4 regions of the Pseudomonas sp. PS02290 genome follow, and region 2 is predicted to be linked to each of the others. Evidence: predicted binding sites of a transcription regulator. Region 2 holds the regulator's gene; each other region holds the start of a gene.
The links. The regulator FliA, encoded in region 2, starts transcription of late flagellar genes. The targets are predictions, from matches to a motif close to CTAAAGTTTNNNNNNNNNNNGCCGNTAA.
Positions count from the first base shown of each region.

Region 1: a site for FliA is predicted at 2,718-2,745, ahead of QMX88_RS05055 (flagellar protein MotY). Genes of this name have one in related genera too.
Region 3: a site for FliA is predicted at 1,663-1,690, ahead of QMX88_RS13175 (methyl-accepting chemotaxis protein). Genes of this name have one in related genera too.
Region 4: a site for FliA is predicted at 2,241-2,268, ahead of QMX88_RS14625 (Maf family protein). Genes of this name have one in related genera too.

Region 1 is NZ_JASCOY010000005.1:142,988-147,185, forward strand. It holds gene QMX88_RS05045 (hypothetical protein) at 1-162, shown strand, start outside; gene QMX88_RS05050 (argininosuccinate synthase) at 333-1,550, opposite strand; gene QMX88_RS05055 (flagellar protein MotY) at 1,681-2,667, opposite strand; gene pyrC (dihydroorotase) at 2,812-3,858, shown strand; gene rnt (ribonuclease T) at 3,855-4,198, shown strand, end outside.
Region 2 is NZ_JASCOY010000112.1:7,390-11,587, forward strand. It holds gene flhF (flagellar biosynthesis protein FlhF) at 1-1,151, shown strand, start outside; gene fleN (flagellar synthesis regulator FleN) at 1,270-2,103, shown strand; gene fliA (RNA polymerase sigma factor FliA) at 2,100-2,843, shown strand; gene QMX88_RS26090 (chemotaxis response regulator CheY) at 3,085-3,459, shown strand; gene QMX88_RS26095 (protein phosphatase CheZ) at 3,479-4,198, shown strand, end outside.
Region 3 is NZ_JASCOY010000024.1:44,785-48,982, reverse strand. It holds gene mltA (murein transglycosylase A) at 1-646, opposite strand, end outside; gene QMX88_RS13180 (hypothetical protein) at 936-1,622, shown strand; gene QMX88_RS13175 (methyl-accepting chemotaxis protein) at 1,742-3,736, shown strand; gene QMX88_RS13170 (CBS domain-containing protein) at 3,806-4,198, opposite strand, start outside.
Region 4 is NZ_JASCOY010000028.1:50,372-54,569, forward strand. It holds gene rng (ribonuclease G) at 99-1,556, opposite strand; gene QMX88_RS14625 (Maf family protein) at 1,553-2,164, opposite strand; gene mreD (rod shape-determining protein MreD) at 2,415-2,906, opposite strand; gene mreC (rod shape-determining protein MreC) at 2,906-4,048, opposite strand; gene QMX88_RS14640 (hypothetical protein) at 4,129-4,198, opposite strand, start outside.

The DNA of each region.
Region 1 (4,198 bases), on a different contig from region 2:
TCGGCGCTGGGTTACACCGTTCCGGAGATCGCTCAACTACTGGGTGTCGGCGTACGCGATATCTGGGACATCGGCAAAGCCTATCGTTTTGAGTTTCGTACAACTTCGCAGGGGGGTACGGCTGAGAAAGCCGCTGGCGGAGAGACAGATTTGCCAGATTGAGGCAGGAGATAACGCACAGCGCAAGAGCTTCTATTACTGCTCTTGAACGACGGCAACAACCGGCCGGTGTCGGATCAGTAAAGGTTGCAGGTGAAGCGGCAGCGGCATACGGAGGACAGGTGTAATGAGTGCAGCCCTGAACAAGGGCTGCACATCAATCACGACAACGATCAGAACAACTTGCGGCCTTTGTTCGCTGCAATCCGCATGCGCAATGCATTGAGCTTGATAAAGCCCGCAGCGTCTGCCTGGTTGTAGGCGCCGCCGTCTTCTTCAAACGTCGCGATGTTGGCATCGAACAGCGACTCGTCGGACTTGCGACCGGTCACGATGACGTTGCCTTTATACAGCTTCAGGCGCACGACACCATTCACGTGGGCCTGCGACGCATCGATCATCTGCTGCAGCATAAGACGCTCAGGGCTCCACCAGTAGCCGGTGTAGATCAGGCTGGCGTATTTCGGCATCAGCTCGTCTTTAAGGTGAGCGACTTCGCGGTCCAGGGTGATCGACTCGATCGCACGGTGAGCGCGCAGCATGATGGTGCCGCCCGGGGTCTCGTAGCAGCCGCGGGACTTCATGCCGACATAGCGGTTTTCGACGATGTCCAGACGACCGATGCCGTGCTCGCCGCCAATGCGGTTCAAGGTGGCAAGGACGGTGGCCGGAGTCATTTCAACGCCGTCCAGTGCCACGATGTCGCCATTGCGGTAGGTCAGCTCCAGGTACTGCGGCTTGTCCGGCGCGTTTTCCGGGGACACTGTCCACCGCCACATGTCTTCTTCGTGCTCGGTCCAGGTGTCTTCCAGCACGCCGCCTTCATAGGAGATGTGCAACAGGTTGGCGTCCATCGAGTACGGGGATTTTTTCTTGCCGTGGCGCTCGATCGGGATCGCGTGCTTCTCGGCATAGTCCATGAGCTTCTCGCGGGACAGCAGGTCCCACTCGCGCCATGGCGCAATGACTTTTACACCAGGCTTGAGCGCATAGGCGCCCAGTTCAAAGCGGACCTGGTCGTTGCCTTTACCGGTAGCGCCGTGGGAAATGGCGTCGGCGCCGGTTTCGTTGGCGATTTCGATGAGGCGCTTGGCGATCAGGGGGCGCGCGATGGAAGTACCCAGCAGGTACTCGCCTTCATAGACGGTGTTGGCGCGGAACATCGGGAACACAAAATCACGCACGAATTCTTCGCGCAGATCGTCGATGTAGATTTCTTTGACGCCCATGGCTTGTGCCTTGGCGCGTGCCGGCTCGACTTCTTCGCCCTGACCCAGGTCAGCGGTAAAGGTCACCACTTCGCAGTTGTACGTATCTTGCAGCCACTTGAGGATTACCGAAGTATCCAGGCCACCGGAATACGCGAGAACTACCTTGTTTACGTCCGCCATGCCATCACTCCAACGCGTTGTACGGAAAACCGACGAGTTTACCGATCACGCGCAGGAATTTACAGTGTCGCGACAGCTTCTGACGACAAAGCGACAGATTCTGTCAGTCAGACGACCTGGGCGCGCATCATCAAGACGCCTTGGCGGGGGTCGCACCGGCTGCTGTAACAGGCGCGGCGCCCGGCGTTGGCGTTGCGGCAGGCCCGGGCAATGGAGCCGGCGTCGGAGCGGGTGCAGCAGCGGGCGGTATGGCCGGAGTCTGCTGCGCCACACGCTCCAGGTGAATGTTGACCCGGCGGTTGCGCGCGCGATTGGCGTTGTTGGTGTTGGGCGCCAGTGGGTACTGTTCGCCGTGGAAGCGCAGGGTTATCTGCTCTTCCGGGATGCCTTGGGCTTTAAGGTAGTCCATGACCGACAGCGCACGACGCCGCGACAGATCGCGGTTGGTCAATCGGTTACCACTGTTGTCAGAGTGACCATCGAGTTCGACGTGATTGACCGTCGGATCAGCCTTCATATAAGCCAGCACGGTGTCCAGCTGGCGTTTGGCCTTGGCGTCCAGCTCGATGCCGCCGCCAGGGAAGCCGATCTCGGACTGACGCACTTGCTCGAAATTCATCGGCAACAGCTTCGCCGTACACACTTGAAACTCGCCGTAGGCCTTGCTGAATTTGACTGGCAACAGACGGACTTCCATCGCGCCGCCGCCATCGCGCAGAGAATGACGAAACACCGGGCTGCGCCCTTCCATCAAGCCCGCGATCAGGCGTGTGGCCTGGGCCTGGTTGGTATTGAAAGGAATCTCGCCGCCGCTGACTCTCACCGCGCCAAGATTGAGGTCACTGCGACCCGGCTGCCACGGCGCCGCGGCGGCAATCAACATGGCCGAACCGGACGCCAGACTGTAGCCATTGGCTTTCAAGCGAAACGTCGGCTGCTCACCCGCGCGACGCACGAACTCTCCGGCACCGAAATCGGTGATCGGCTGCGTCAGCCTGCACTCGAACTGGTCGCCTTCCACCTTCCACTCAATATTCTCCAGACGGGTCTGGAAGGTGAGCGCCATGGCCGGCAGGCTGGCAAACGCGCTGAGCAGAGCTAGATATCGCTGGCGCACGGGAGGCTCCACTGAATTTACGTGTAACAGGATTTATGACTTACACGTGGCTATCGGTAACTTCCCGCAAAACTTGATAGCGAGTGCCTGGAGGAGTCTTTTCCGGTAGCATTCCCAGCGAGTTTGACCCGCCTGGAATCCCCAATGTCCGAACGCCTGACCCTCCTGCGCCCCGACGACTGGCACATCCATCTTCGAGATGGCGCTGTTTTGCCCCACACCGTCGCCGACGTAGCGCGCACTTTTGGCCGCGCGATCATCATGCCGAACCTCGTGCCGCCGGTACGCAACGCCGAGCAAGCGGACGCTTATCGTCAGCGCATCCTCGCTGCGCGCCCGCAAGGCAGTCGCTTCGAGCCGCTGATGGTGCTTTACCTGACCGACCTGACGCAGCCCGAAGAGATTCGCGCCGCGAAGGCCAGTGGTTTCGTCTACGCCGCCAAGTTGTACCCGGCAGGCGCCACCACCAACTCCGATTCGGGCGTGACCAGCGTCGACAAGATCTTCCCGGTGCTCGAGGCGATGGCCGAAGTGGGACTGCCGCTGTTGATCCACGGCGAGGTGACCCGCGGCGACATCGACGTGTTCGACCGCGAGAAAATTTTCATCGATGAACATATGCGCCGTGTCGTCGAGCGTTTCCCGACGTTGAAAGTGGTGTTCGAACACATCACCACCACCGACGCCGTGCAGTTCGTCACTGAAGCGTCAGCCAATGTCGGCGCGACCATCACTGCGCACCATTTGCTGTACAACCGCAATCACATGCTGGTGGGCGGCATCCGTCCCCACTTCTATTGCCTGCCGATCCTCAAGCGCAACACCCACCAGGTCGCCCTGCTCGATGCGGCCACCAGCGGCAGCAGCAAGTTCTTCCTCGGAACGGACTCCGCGCCCCACGCGCAGCACGCCAAAGAAGCGGCATGCGGTTGTGCCGGCTGCTACACCGCGTTCGCCGCCATCGAGCTTTATGCCGAGGCATTCGAGTCACGCAATGCGCTGGACAAGCTGGAAGGTTTCGCCAGTCTCCACGGCCCGGCCTTTTATGGCCTGCCGGCCAACACCGACACCATTACCCTGGTTCGTGACGAGTGGACGGCCCCCGCCAGCCTGCCGTTTGGCGAGCTTTCTGTTATCCCGCTGCGCGCCGGTGAAAAACTGCGCTGGCGCCTGCTGGAGGAACACGCGTGAGTGAAGAACATTACGAAGACGAGCAAGAAGGCTCCGGTGGCGGTACAGGGTCCCGGCACCCGATGGCTGCCCGTTTTCGCGGTTACCTGCCCGTTGTCGTTGACGTAGAAACTGGCGGTTTCAATTGCGCCACCGATGCATTGCTGGAAATCGCCGCCACGACGATTGGCATGGACGAGAAAGGCTTTGTCTTTCCGGACCACACCTATTTCTTCCGCGTCGAACCCTTCGAAGGTGCCAACGTTGAAGCCGCGGCGCTGGAGTTCACCGGCATCAAACTGGATCACCCGCTGCGCATGGCCGTGAGCGAAGAAACGGCGCTGACCGACATCTTCCGCGG
Region 2 (4,198 bases):
GCAAGACTCAGTCGCTCATCGTCACTGCTCAGGCTGAGCTGACCCACCGCAGCGAGCTGGACACTGTCGCCAACCGTCAGTTGTTCGCCGGCCTTGCGATGGATGACAGCAAGCAGATCGAACCGACGCTGGAAGAACCGTTTCGCCCGTCCGTCCACGCCGCAGTGGCCGCCGAACGCGCCGAGCGCAACGCCGAGCCGGGCGTTGGCGACCGCGCCTACGAAGCGATGCGCTCCGAATTGAACGGCCTGCGCGAACTGCTGGAAGTCCAGCTGGGCTCGCTGGCCTGGAACCAGCTGCGAGACGGCCGTCCGCAACAGGCCAATCTGTGGCGCCGTCTGCAACGGGTCGGCCTTTCCGGCCCGCTGTCCCGCGACTTGCTGGCGATGGTCCCGGACTCCAACGATCAGGCTCACACCTGGCGCATGCTGCTGGCCCATCTGGCCCGCATGATTGCCACGCCGGACGTCGAGCCACTGGAAGAGGGCGGTGTGATTGCCATGGTCGGTCCTGCCGGCATGGGCAAAACCACCACGCTGGCTAAACTGGCGGCCCGATATGTGTTGAAATACGGCGCGCAAAATATCGCGCTGGTGAGCATGGACAGTTTCCGCATTGGCGCTCAGGAGCAACTGAAAACCCTGGGCCGGATCCTCAATGTACCGGTCACCCACGTCGACCCGGGCCAGTCCCTGGCACAGGCGCTGGAGCCGCTGTTGCGCAAGCGCGTGGTGTTGATCGACACCGCCGGCCTGCAAGCCAGCGATCCGGCCCTGCGTCTGCAACTGGAAACCCTCGCCGGGCGTGGCATCAAGGCGCGCAACTACCTGGTGCTGGCGACGACCAGCCAGAAGCAGGTGCTGTCAGCGGCTTATCACAGTTACAAACGTTGCGGCCTGGCCGGGTGCATCCTGACCAAGCTCGACGAAACGGCCAGCCTTGGCGAAGTGCTCAGCCTGGCCGTGACACACGAACTGCCTGTGGCCTATCTCACCGATGGCCCACGGATACCGGATGATCTGCATTTGCCGCGTCGGCACCAATTGGTGAGCCGGGCTGTCAGCGTGCAGATGCAGGAGGAGCCGAGCGAGGAAGCGATGGCGGATATGTTTGCGGATCTTTATCACAGCACCGGCAAGCGCGCGGGCTAGGTGAAGAAAATGACAGTGGAATTTTCCTGCATCGATGGTCTGCCAGGCATTGTTCAGACACTGAACGTGCAGCCCGACATGTGGCTTAGGTCTAAGCAAGACAAGGTAAACAATTAACATGGGCAGCATGCATCCCGTACAGGTTATCGCGGTGACCGGTGGCAAAGGTGGCGTAGGCAAGACCAACGTTTCAGTGAATCTTTCACTGGCACTGGCCGAGCTGGGACGTCGCGTCATGCTGCTGGACGCCGATCTGGGTCTGGCCAACGTCGACGTATTGTTGGGTCTGACCCCCAAACGCACCCTGGCTGATGTCATCGAAGGGCGGTGCGAGCTGCGCGATGTCTTGCTGCAAGGCCCGGGCGGTGTACGCATCGTGCCGGCGGCATCGGGCACCCAGAGCATGGTCCACCTGACCCCGGCGCAGCATGCCGGGCTGATTCAGGCGTTCAGTGACATTGGCGACAACCTCGATGTGCTGGTCATCGATACCGCCGCCGGCATCGGCGAGTCGGTGGTGAGCTTTGTCCGCGCGGCCCAGGAAGTGCTGCTGGTGGTGTGCGACGAGCCCACATCGATCACCGACGCCTATGCCCTGATCAAACTGCTCAACCGCGATTACGGCATGAACCGCTTCCGCGTCCTGGCCAACATGGCCCAGAGCCCGCAGGAAGGGCGCAACCTCTTCGCCAAGCTGACCAAAGTCACCGACCGTTTTCTCGACGTGGCCCTGCAATATGTGGGCGCCGTGCCGTACGACGAATGCGTACGCAAGGCCGTGCAGAAACAGCGCGCCGTGTACGAAGCGTTTCCGCGTTCCAAATGTGCCCTGGCGTTCAAGGCCATCGCGCAGAAAGTCGACACCTGGCCGCTCCCGGCGAACCCGCGCGGCCACCTGGAATTTTTCGTAGAACGCCTCGTGCATCAAACCAGCGCAGGGCCCGTCTCATGACAGCAAGTGGCTATCGCATGTACAGCAAATCGTCCAAAGACTCCCAGTATGAGCTGATCGAGCGTTATGCCCCGCTGGTCAAACGAATCGCCTACCACTTGCTGGCGCGTCTGCCGGCCAGCGTGCAGGTCGAGGATTTGATCCAGGCGGGCATGATTGGCTTGCTCGAAGTCTCGACCAAATACGACTCCACCAAAGGGGCCAGCTTCGAGACGTACGCGGGTATTCGTATCCGTGGTGCGATGCTCGACGAAGTGCGCAAGGGGGACTGGGCGCCGCGCTCGGTCCACCGCAACACGCGCATGGTCAGTGACGCGATTCGTGCAATCGAAGCAAAAACCGGCCGTGACGCTAAAGATCACGAGGTTGCTGCCGAACTTGAAATGAGTCTCGACGATTACTACGGGATTTTGAACGATACCCTGGGCAGCCGCCTGTTCAGTTTCGACGACCTGTTGCAGGACGGCGAACACGAAGGGCTGCACGAGGACGGCGCGAGCCAGTCCCTCGAACCGTCGCGGGATCTGGAAGACGAGCGCTTCCAGGCTGCGCTGGCCGAGGCCATTGCCAACTTGCCCGAACGTGAACGCCTGGTGTTGTCGCTGTACTACGACGAAGAGCTGAACCTCAAGGAAATCGGTGAGGTCCTGGGGGTCAGCGAGTCGCGGGTCAGCCAGCTGCACAGTCAATGCGCGGCGCGGTTGCGCGGTCGTCTTGGCGAGTGGCGCGCACGTTCGTGAATCAGGCGCAGGCCGCGAGGCCTGCGTGTTGCGTGTAAGACCGGCTGTGCAAGACGTGAGCGGGAAGCAAATGAGACACGGCAGGAGTCGGTCGAACCGGGTCGTAGATGATCCGGTTTCGCTGCGCTTGTTCCGGTCGATTCAACCCCCTCTTGATGTTCGGCACAGCCGGTATTGATTGAACGCGCGTTCAGGTGCTGAACGCGTTAAAGACTGCTTGGAGGTCGAATTGGACAAGAACATGAAAATCCTCATCGTTGATGACTTCTCAACGATGCGGCGGATCATAAAAAACCTGTTGCGTGACCTTGGGTTCACCAACACGGCCGAAGCAGATGACGGACTCACCGCATTGCCGATGCTGCAAAGCGGCGCTTTTGACTTCCTCGTCACTGACTGGAACATGCCGGGCATGTCCGGCATCGACCTGTTGCGTCAGGTGCGTGCCGACGAGCGTCTGCGCAGCCTGCCGGTGCTGATGGTCACTGCCGAAGCCAAGCGCGAGCAGATCATCGAAGCCGCTCAGGCCGGTGTGAACGGCTACGTGGTGAAGCCGTTCACCGCGCAAGTGCTCAAAGAAAAAATCGAAAAGATATTCGAGCGCGTCAATAGCTGATGTCCGCTGCGAGGGCGCTATGGATTCCAAAGATTCGACAATGGGTGACTTTGAGTCAACCCTGAAGAAACACGCACAAGAGCTGGTCGCGAGCCTTGAAAAAGGCAAGTTCGGCGACGCCGTGCAACTGATCCATGAGCTTAACCAGACCCGCGACCGCGGCCTGTATCAGGAAGTCGGCAAACTGACGCGCGAGCTGCACAGCGCGATCGTCAACTTCCAGATCGACCCGAACATGCCGCAGGCCGAGGAGGTCTCCCAGATCACCGACGCCACCGAGCGGCTGTCGTACGTCGTCAGGCTGACTGAAAACGCGGCGAACCGGACCATGGATCTGGTAGAGCTGAGCACGCCGTTGATGCACGGGCTCACTGAAGACGCCAAGTCCTTGAGCGCCGATTGGGGACGCTTCATGCGCCGCGAGATCAGCGCCGAAGAGTTTCGTGATCTGGCCCGCCGCGTCGATGTGTTCCTGACCCGCAGCGAGAAGGAGACCACCGAGGTCTCTGCGCACCTGAACGACATTCTGCTGGCCCAGGATTACCAGGACCTCACCGGTCAGGTGATCAAGCGCGTGACCACGCTGGTCACGGAAGTCGAGCGCAATCTGCTCAAGCTGGTGCTCATGGCGAGCCAGGTGGACCGCTTCGCGGGCATCGAGCACGACCAGGAAATGTTCCGTCAGCAAAAAGAACAAGAAAAACTTCACTCCAAGGGTGAAGGTCCGCAGATTCATGCC
Region 3 (4,198 bases), on a different contig from region 2:
GGCCGTTCTCCAGCTGAACCCGACCCGATCCCTGGATTTGCAGGAACTGCAGGTCGATGGGGTTTTCCAGCCAGGCCAGCACGGGGGCGTTGGCGCCTTTGTTGCCGATGGTGGCGGCGTCGTCGTAGGGACGCAGCACGCGGCCGTCAAGGCGCCCGCGCAGGCGCTTGCCCTTGAGCTCGGGATAGATGCTGTCGAGGTTGACGATGATCAGGTCATCGGGCACGCCATACACCGCCACCGGGTGTGCGTCGTTGCGCTGCTCGCTGCCTTTGTAGATGGGCTCGTAATAGCCGGTGATAAGGCCGTTGGCGCCGTGCTCGGAGGAACGCAGGCTGTAGACCTGCAGCTGGTTCTTGAGAAAGTCGCGCACCGCCGCAGGATTTTGTGGCACCTGGGCGGCGAGGGCGCACGTGCCACCCCAGACCGGGTCTTTGGCCAGACGCTTGCACGCCGAGAACCAGCTGTTGTAGCCCGCCATCAGGTCGGTGTCGTTCACCGCCGGCAGTTTGTCCCACTCGACGCTGACGTAGGTCGTCGCTTCGGAGGGCTTGGTCTTCGGCGCACCGCCGTCACAGGCGGCGAGCAGGGCGATCAGGGGAGCGAGGCAAAATACGAAACGGCGCCAGAGCAGGCTTGTGGTCATCACGCGGGGTGTTTCCTGAGAATCATGCGAAGGCGGCTAGCTTGGTGAAAGCGGACGGCGGCGTCAAATGGATGAGGGAATCATTTGCATGAAAGCTCACATGTCTGCCGAACCGCTTTAAACGCGGATTTGCCGCCGACATTGCACTTTTTTGCCTTCAGCCGTTCTGACCTTGGCCGGGACGCGCTGATGAACGCGGTGTCCCGTTCGTTGAAACCTGGGATTGATGCTCGCCGTGTTCACTGTTTTATCCGTTTGCCGTCACCTGCGCCCGCTGTTTGCCCTGTGCATGCTCGGGCTCTGCGCGGCGGGTTGTACGCGCCAGGACGGCCGGGATGTCGCCACGCAGTTCAGCGAGACCCGCCCCCAGGAGTTCTTCCAGACCAGCGTGGACCGCATGGCCACACTGGCCATGGCCGACAACCTCGACAGCCTCTATCTGCTGATGAACAAACTCTACCTGCGCAATCCCGGCGAGTGGCGCAAGTCCGGCTTCGTTGACGCCGCAAGTGCGGAGCGCAACGTGCGACAGGCCATCGAGCAACAGAAGCCGTTGCCGCAGTTGGGCACCCGGCGTGACCTCGCCGCGCTGAGCTACGCCCTGAGCCCGGAGTTTCTTGGCGACCGCGTCGGTGCGTTCATCTATGCCATCGGCAGCATGCTGGTCACGGCCCACGGCGGGCGCCTGGAATTTTTCATGACCGACCAGATCAACCCGACCTTCGTCAGCAACGCCGCGCGCAATATCGAGAAGGCCACCTGGCTGCTGAGCCAGCGACAGAACGCCAATGGCGAGCTGTTGCTGTTCTCCAACGAAATTTCGGAGGAGGGCAGCAACCTCAGTTTTGCCACTGAATTCGGCAAGATCGTGGCGCGCCTGGATCTGCTCACCCAGATGCTCGACGAGCGATATAGACGCATCGGTTTGAATTACGCCCAGAGCCTGCTGTTCCTGAACTTCCTCCCGGTGCAATGACGCCCCGCCGGGCCGGGGGAAAAACCTTTTTTTTGCGCCCCTCATCCTTGGCGACTTTCGGTCGATAGCCCATCAGGAGTATGCAAAACAATTACAAAATATTTGGCATGGGGACGACGATGTTTAAAACAGTGCAGGCGCGCTATACGGTCATATTTGTGGCCTTGATTGTGGTGATCGCGGTGATCACTGAACAGGGCATCGTTCACTTGGTCACGCCCAAGGTCCGCGCGACCCAGGAGCAGGTAGTCCTGAGCCAGGTTGATCAGATCGGCACGCGTATCCTGTCGGACTTGGCCCGCGTAGAGGCCCAGTCCCGGGCGATCACCCAGGCGGTGCCGCTGCTGGACAGCGATGGCATCGACAAGGTGCTGCCAGGCCTGGTTGATCAGTACGGCGATCAGAAAGTCTTTGGCGGCGGCGTCTGGCCGATGCCGGACAAGCGCACCCCGGGGCGCAACAAGCACAGCTCATTCTTCCACCGTGACGGCAGTGGCCAACTGGTGGTGAGCACCTTCTGGAACTCCGACCCTGCGCCCAACTACTGGGAACAGCCATGGCACCGCGCCGGGCAGAACGCACCCAAGGGCAAATGCGCCTGGGCCGCTGCCTACCAGGACGAAGCCAGCCCGCAGCCGCGCACCAACTGCGCCATGGGCATCTACAAGGATGGCGCGCTGTACGGCGTTTCGACCATCGACGTCACCCTGGGCTTCTTCAACGGCCTGATCCAGGAAAAGGAAAAAGACATTCAGGGTCAGGTGATGATCGTCGAGCGCGACGGCAAGATCCTGACCAACCAGAGCCGCATCCCCGGCGAAATCATCCTCAAGAACATTTCCGGCTTCAGCGGCCAGTCGATGTTCGCCAAGGCCATTCAGGAGGGTCTGGGCAAGATCTCCGGCGACGCTGTGTATTCCCAGGAATACATCGACCCGCAACTGGGTGATCTGACCTTCTTCCTGCGTCCGGTCGCGGGCACGCCGTGGGTCATCGCCACGTCGCTGCCGACCGCCATGCTCACCGCCAGCAGCACCGAAGTGCTGAAGACCCTGGGCTGGTTGCAGATCCCGCTGGTCATTCTGTTGCTGGTGGTGCTGGGCTTTGCCTTCCACCGTCTGCTGGCACGCGTGACCGTTCTGCGCACCAACATCGACGCGCTGTCTTCGGGTGAGGCTGACCTGACCCGCCGTATTCCGATCAAAGGCCAGGACGAGCTGGACGCTGTTGGCCATTCGGTCAACAAGTTCATCGCCTTCCAGCAAGCCATGATTGTCGAGGTGCGCAACGGCACCGAGCAGATCTCGGCCGGGCTGGTGCAGTTGCAGGATCAGTCGCGCAACATCAACCAGATCCTCAACCGTCACGCTTCGGAAACCGATCAGGCGGTGACCGCGATCAACGAGATGAGCGCCACCGCCGACAGCGTCGCCGAGAGCGCGACGCAGACGGCGAGCTTTACCCAATCGGCCAATGACGCAGCGCAGCGTTCCCGTGACGTCGTCGACGAAGCCTCGGTCAGCGTGCGGGCCTTGGTGGCGGAAGTCGAAGACGCGACGAAATACGTGCAGGAAATGCAGGTCGATGCCAAGCGCATCACCGATGTGCTCGGGGTTATCGGCGGCATCGCCCAGCAAACCAACCTGCTGGCCCTCAACGCGGCCATTGAAGCGGCGCGGGCAGGTGAGCAGGGCCGTGGCTTTGCGGTGGTGGCCGATGAGGTGCGGGCGCTGGCCGGTCGTACCCAGCAGAGCACGTCGGAGATCAACGAGATGCTCGCGCGGCTGGAGCAGGGCGTGAGCACTGCCGTGGGCGCGATGGAAAAAACCAAAGTCAGCTGCCAGTCCACCGCCGACCGCACGTCGCGGGTCAACGAAGGCCTGGATGGCATGGCTGGTTCCGTGCTGCGCATTCATGACCTGAGCGCGCACATTGCAACGGCGGCAGAGGAGCAGAGCGCGGTGACCGAGGAGATCAACCAGAACATGATCGCCATTCGGCACATGGTCGGTGAGCTGGTGGGCTGTGGTCAGCAGACCGACACCAGCGTTGACGCGCTGATGGCGTCCAACGAGCGACTGGTGGCGATGATCGATCGCTTCAAGGTTCGCTAACCGGCGATTCATTCACTCGCACAACACAAAGCCGGAGCCCTTAAAGCTCCGGCTTTTTCGTGTGGATGCTCAGTAGCTTTCGCCGCGAATGTATTCCTGCATTTTTTCGATCAGCCTGGCCTGCTCGGCGATGGCCGCCTTGACTAGGTCGCCGATGGACAGCAGACCGATCAGCCGGCCTTCGTCCACCACCGGCAAATGGCGCAGCCGGCGGTCGGTCATGATGTTCATGCAGTGCTCGACGGTGTGCTGCGAACCCACGGTCTGTACGTCGTGGGTCATGATCTCGCTGATCGGCGTGCCGGCCGAGGCGCGGCCCTTGAGCTCCATCTTGCGGGCGTAATCCCGCTCGCTGACGATGCCAACCACCTTGCCATCGCGCACCACCGGCACGGCGCCGATGTTCTTTTCGGCCATCAACTTGATCGCCTCGAGGACCATCTCCCCAGGCCCGACGGTGTG
Region 4 (4,198 bases), on a different contig from region 2:
TTGTTCTCTTTGGACGGCATCCGTTCCGTCTGCCTCAAGGGCACTGTTTTCTGTCTTCAACTGCACCGCCAATCGGCAGCACGGCGCATCACGCACTCTCAGAGCAGCACGACGTCATATTGTTCCTGGGAGTACATGGTCTCGACCTGAAAACGAATGGTTCTGCCGATGAACACTTCCAGTTCGGCCACGTTGCCGGATTCTTCGTCAAGCAGCCGGTCGACCACTTTCTGATTGGCCAGCACGCGATAACCCACCGCCTGATAAGCGCGGGCTTCACGCAGGATCTCGCGGAATATCTCGTAGCAGATGGTTTCCGGGGTCTTCAGCTTGCCACGACCCTGGCAACTGCTGCACGGCTCGCACAGCACTTGCTCCAGACTTTCCCGGGTGCGCTTGCGCGTCATCTGCACCAGACCCAGTTCGGTGATGCCGATGATGTTGGTTTTGGCGTGATCGCGCTCGAGTTGTTTTTCGAGGGTCCGCAGCACCTGGCGCTGGTGCTCGGCGTCTTCCATGTCGATGAAATCGATGATGATGATGCCGCCGATGTTGCGCAGCCGCAGCTGTCGGGCAATGGCCGTCGCCGCTTCCAGATTGGTCTTGAAGATGGTCTCTTCGAGATTGCGATGGCCGACGAACGCACCGGTGTTGACGTCGATGGTAGTCATGGCTTCGGCAGGGTCGATGACCAGATAACCGCCGGACTTGAGCGGCACCTTGCGGTCCAGCGCTCGCTGAATTTCGTCTTCGACGCCATACAGGTCAAAAATCGGCCGCTCGCCAGGGTAATGCTCAAGGCGGTCGGCGATTTCCGGCATCAGCTCGGCGACGAACTGGGTGGTCTTCTGAAACGTCTCGCGGGAATCAATGCGGATCTTCTCGGTGCGCGGGCTGACCAGATCGCGCAAGGTGCGCAGCGCCAAGCCCAAGTCTTCGTAGATCACGCTGGCCGGGCTGATGGTTTTGATCTGCTCGCCAATCTGGTCCCAGAGCCTGCGCAGGTAGCGGATGTCCATCATGATCTCGTCGGCGCCCGCACCTTCGGCCGCCGTGCGCAGGATGAAACCGCCCTTCTCCTTGATCCCTTCCTTGGCGACGCAATCGCTGACCACTTGTTTCAGGCGTTCGCGCTCGGCTTCGTCTTCGATTTTCAGGGAAATGCCGACATGGGCCGTGCGTGGCATGTACACGAGGTAGCGCGACGGAATCGACAGTTGAGTCGTCAGCCGTGCGCCTTTGCTGCCGATCGGGTCTTTGGTGACCTGCACCACCAGACTCTGGCCGTCGTGGACCAGCGAGCTGATGGTCTCCACGGCCGGCCCTTCGCGCATGGAGATTTCCGAGGCGTGAATGAACGCCGCGCGGTCCAGACCGATGTCGATGAACGCCGCCTGCATGCCAGGCAGCACGCGCACGACCTTGCCCTTGTAGATATTGCCCACGATCCCGCGACGCTGGGTGCGTTCGACGTGCACCTCTTGCAACACCCCGTTCTCAACGACCGCCACGCGCGATTCCATCGGCGTGATGTTGATCAGAATCTCTTCACTCATGACTTGTCACCTTCCGGGCGTTGCCAACAGGGTATGCCGAAACGCTGGAGGATTTCTGCGGTTTCGCACAAGGGCAAACCGACCACGGCGGAATAACTGCCACTGAGGTTTTCCACGAACACCGCGCCCAGGCCTTGAATGCCGTAGCCGCCGGCCTTGTCGCAGGGCTCGCCGCTGGCCCAGTAACGGCGGGCCTCGTCCTCCGGGATCGCCCGGAAACGGACACGGCTGGTGACGGTTCGGGTTTCGCAGCGCTCTTCATGGACCACGGCGATGGCGGTCAGGACTTCGTGTTCTCGGTTCGAGAGTGCGGCAAGCATCGCCAGCGCCTCGGCTTCGTCCGCCGGTTTGCCGAGGATGCGGCCGTCGAGGACCACGGCGGTGTCGGCGCCGAGGACGCAGGCGGTCGGGTAGGCAGGATCGTTGGCGAGCTGCAGCAGGCCGGCGTCCGCCTTGCCACGGGCCAGCCGCAGGACGTACGCAGCGGGGGTTTCGTTGGCCAGAGGGGTTTCGTCGATGTCGGCGCTGAGGGTCATAAACGGCACGCCGATCTGGGTCAGCAGCTCACGACGGCGCGGGGAGCCGGAGGCTAGAAGAAGTTGGGGCATGGGACGTCTCCGTGTCGTTGATCACAAGCGTAGCCTTGGTGCAGACCGCTGACGTGATGGTGGTCACACCGGCCTCTTCCCGGCTGAAGCCGGTCCCACTAAAGCATCGCATTCATCCTGTGGGACCGGCTTTAGCCGGGAACGCGCCGGGTGTCACACCGCAGAACTGATGGCGCCCATACCGGCCTCCTCCCGGCTGAAGCCGGTCCTACTGAAACAGACCGCAGCCGGTCCCACTGAATGGTATTGCTCAGTTGATCTTCAACCGCAAACGCAATCCGCGCAGGCCGTAGCTGACCCATGGCCAGAGCAATGCGCTGACCAACGCCGGGAGCACAAGCGCCAAGGTCGGCTGACGGTTGCCGGTCAGGGCGCTGAGCCACAACTGCACCAGCTGGGCGAGGCCGAAAATCACCAGAATTACCAGGCACTGCTGCCACATCGGGAACATGCGCAGGCGCTGCTGCAACGACAGCACCAGAAAGGTAATCAGCGTGAGGATCAATGCGTTCTGCCCCAGCAACGTGCCGTACAGCACATCCTCGGCCAGCCCCAGCATCCACGCCGTGACCATGCCGATCTTGTGCGGCAACGCCAATGCCCAGAAGGCCAGCAGCAGCGCCAGCCACAAAGGGCGAAATATTTCCATGAACTGCGGCAGCGGCGAAACGCTGAGCAGCAGGCCGATGGCGAAGGTCAGCCAGACCACCCAGCCGTTTCGTGCGGGAGCATGACGCGCCATTATTCTTCCCTCTCGCGTGGAGCGGCCGGGGTCGCAGCAGGTGTCGCCGGTCGGGTAGCGGCAGGCTTTGCCGCAGGTTTAGCGGCCGGCTTGCTGGTCGCGGGCTTGGCAGGCGTGGTCGCCGCCGGTGCGGTGGTTGCCGGAGCAGGCGAGCTGTTGGCGTTGGCAGGCGTCGACGAAGAACTGTGCCCGGCCGGTTTCGGCACGGTGGCCGGAACCACCGCTTTGTTCGGCGTGGCGGCAGGCGCGGCACCCGGCACAGTAGCCGATGGCACTGCCGACGGATCAGCCGCCTGACGATCAAGGGATTCCTGCTGCTGGGCGGCGTCGGCAGCGCGCTCTTCAGGGGAACGGCCGTCGGAGAACACCAGCAACAGATAACGGCTGCGGTTCAGCGCGGCCGTCGGCACCGCCCGCACGATGGCAAAGGGCTGGCCGGAGTCGTGAATCACTTCCTTGACCGTCGCCACAGGGTAACCCGCCGGGAAACGCTGACCCAGGCCGGAACTCACCAGCAGGTCGCCTTCCTTGATGTCAGCGGTGTCGGCCACATGGCGCAGCTCAAGGCGTTCCGGATTGCCGGTGCCACTGGCAATCGCGCGCAGGCCATTGCGGTTCACCTGCACCGGAATGCTGTGGGTGGTGTCGGTCAGCAGCAGCACGCGGGACGTGTACGGCATCAACTCGACCACTTGACCCATCAGGCCGCGCGCATCGAGCACTGGCTGACCGAGCACCACACCGTCGCGCTCACCCTTGTTGATGATGATCCGATGGGTGAACGGGTTGGGGTCCATGCCGATCAGCTCGGCGACTTCGACTTTCTCGTTGACCAGCGCCGACGAATTCAACAACTCGCGCAAGCGCACGTTCTGCTCGGTCAGGGCCGCCAGCTTTTGCAGGCGGCCTTGCAGCAGCAGGTTCTCGGTCTTGAGTTTTTCGTTTTCGGCGGCGAGCTCGGTGCGGCTGCCAAACTGGCTGGCGACGCCCTGATACAGGCGCTCGGGCAGATCGGCAATCCAGTAAGACTGCATCAGCACCAGCGACATCTGACTGCGGACAGGCTTGAGCAGGGTGAAACGCGCGTCCACGACCATGATGGCCACAGACAGTACGACCAGCACCAGTAGACGGACGCCCAGGGACGGGCCCTTGGAGAAAAGCGGTTTAATGGGCCGCTCCTTCCAGAGATGCGTGCAGAGGTGCTTGAGTGTGGCTGTGCTTATTCATGCGACATGAAACCGGCCTGATGCGGGTTGATGGAAATGCAGGGCGTCAGACTTGCAACATCG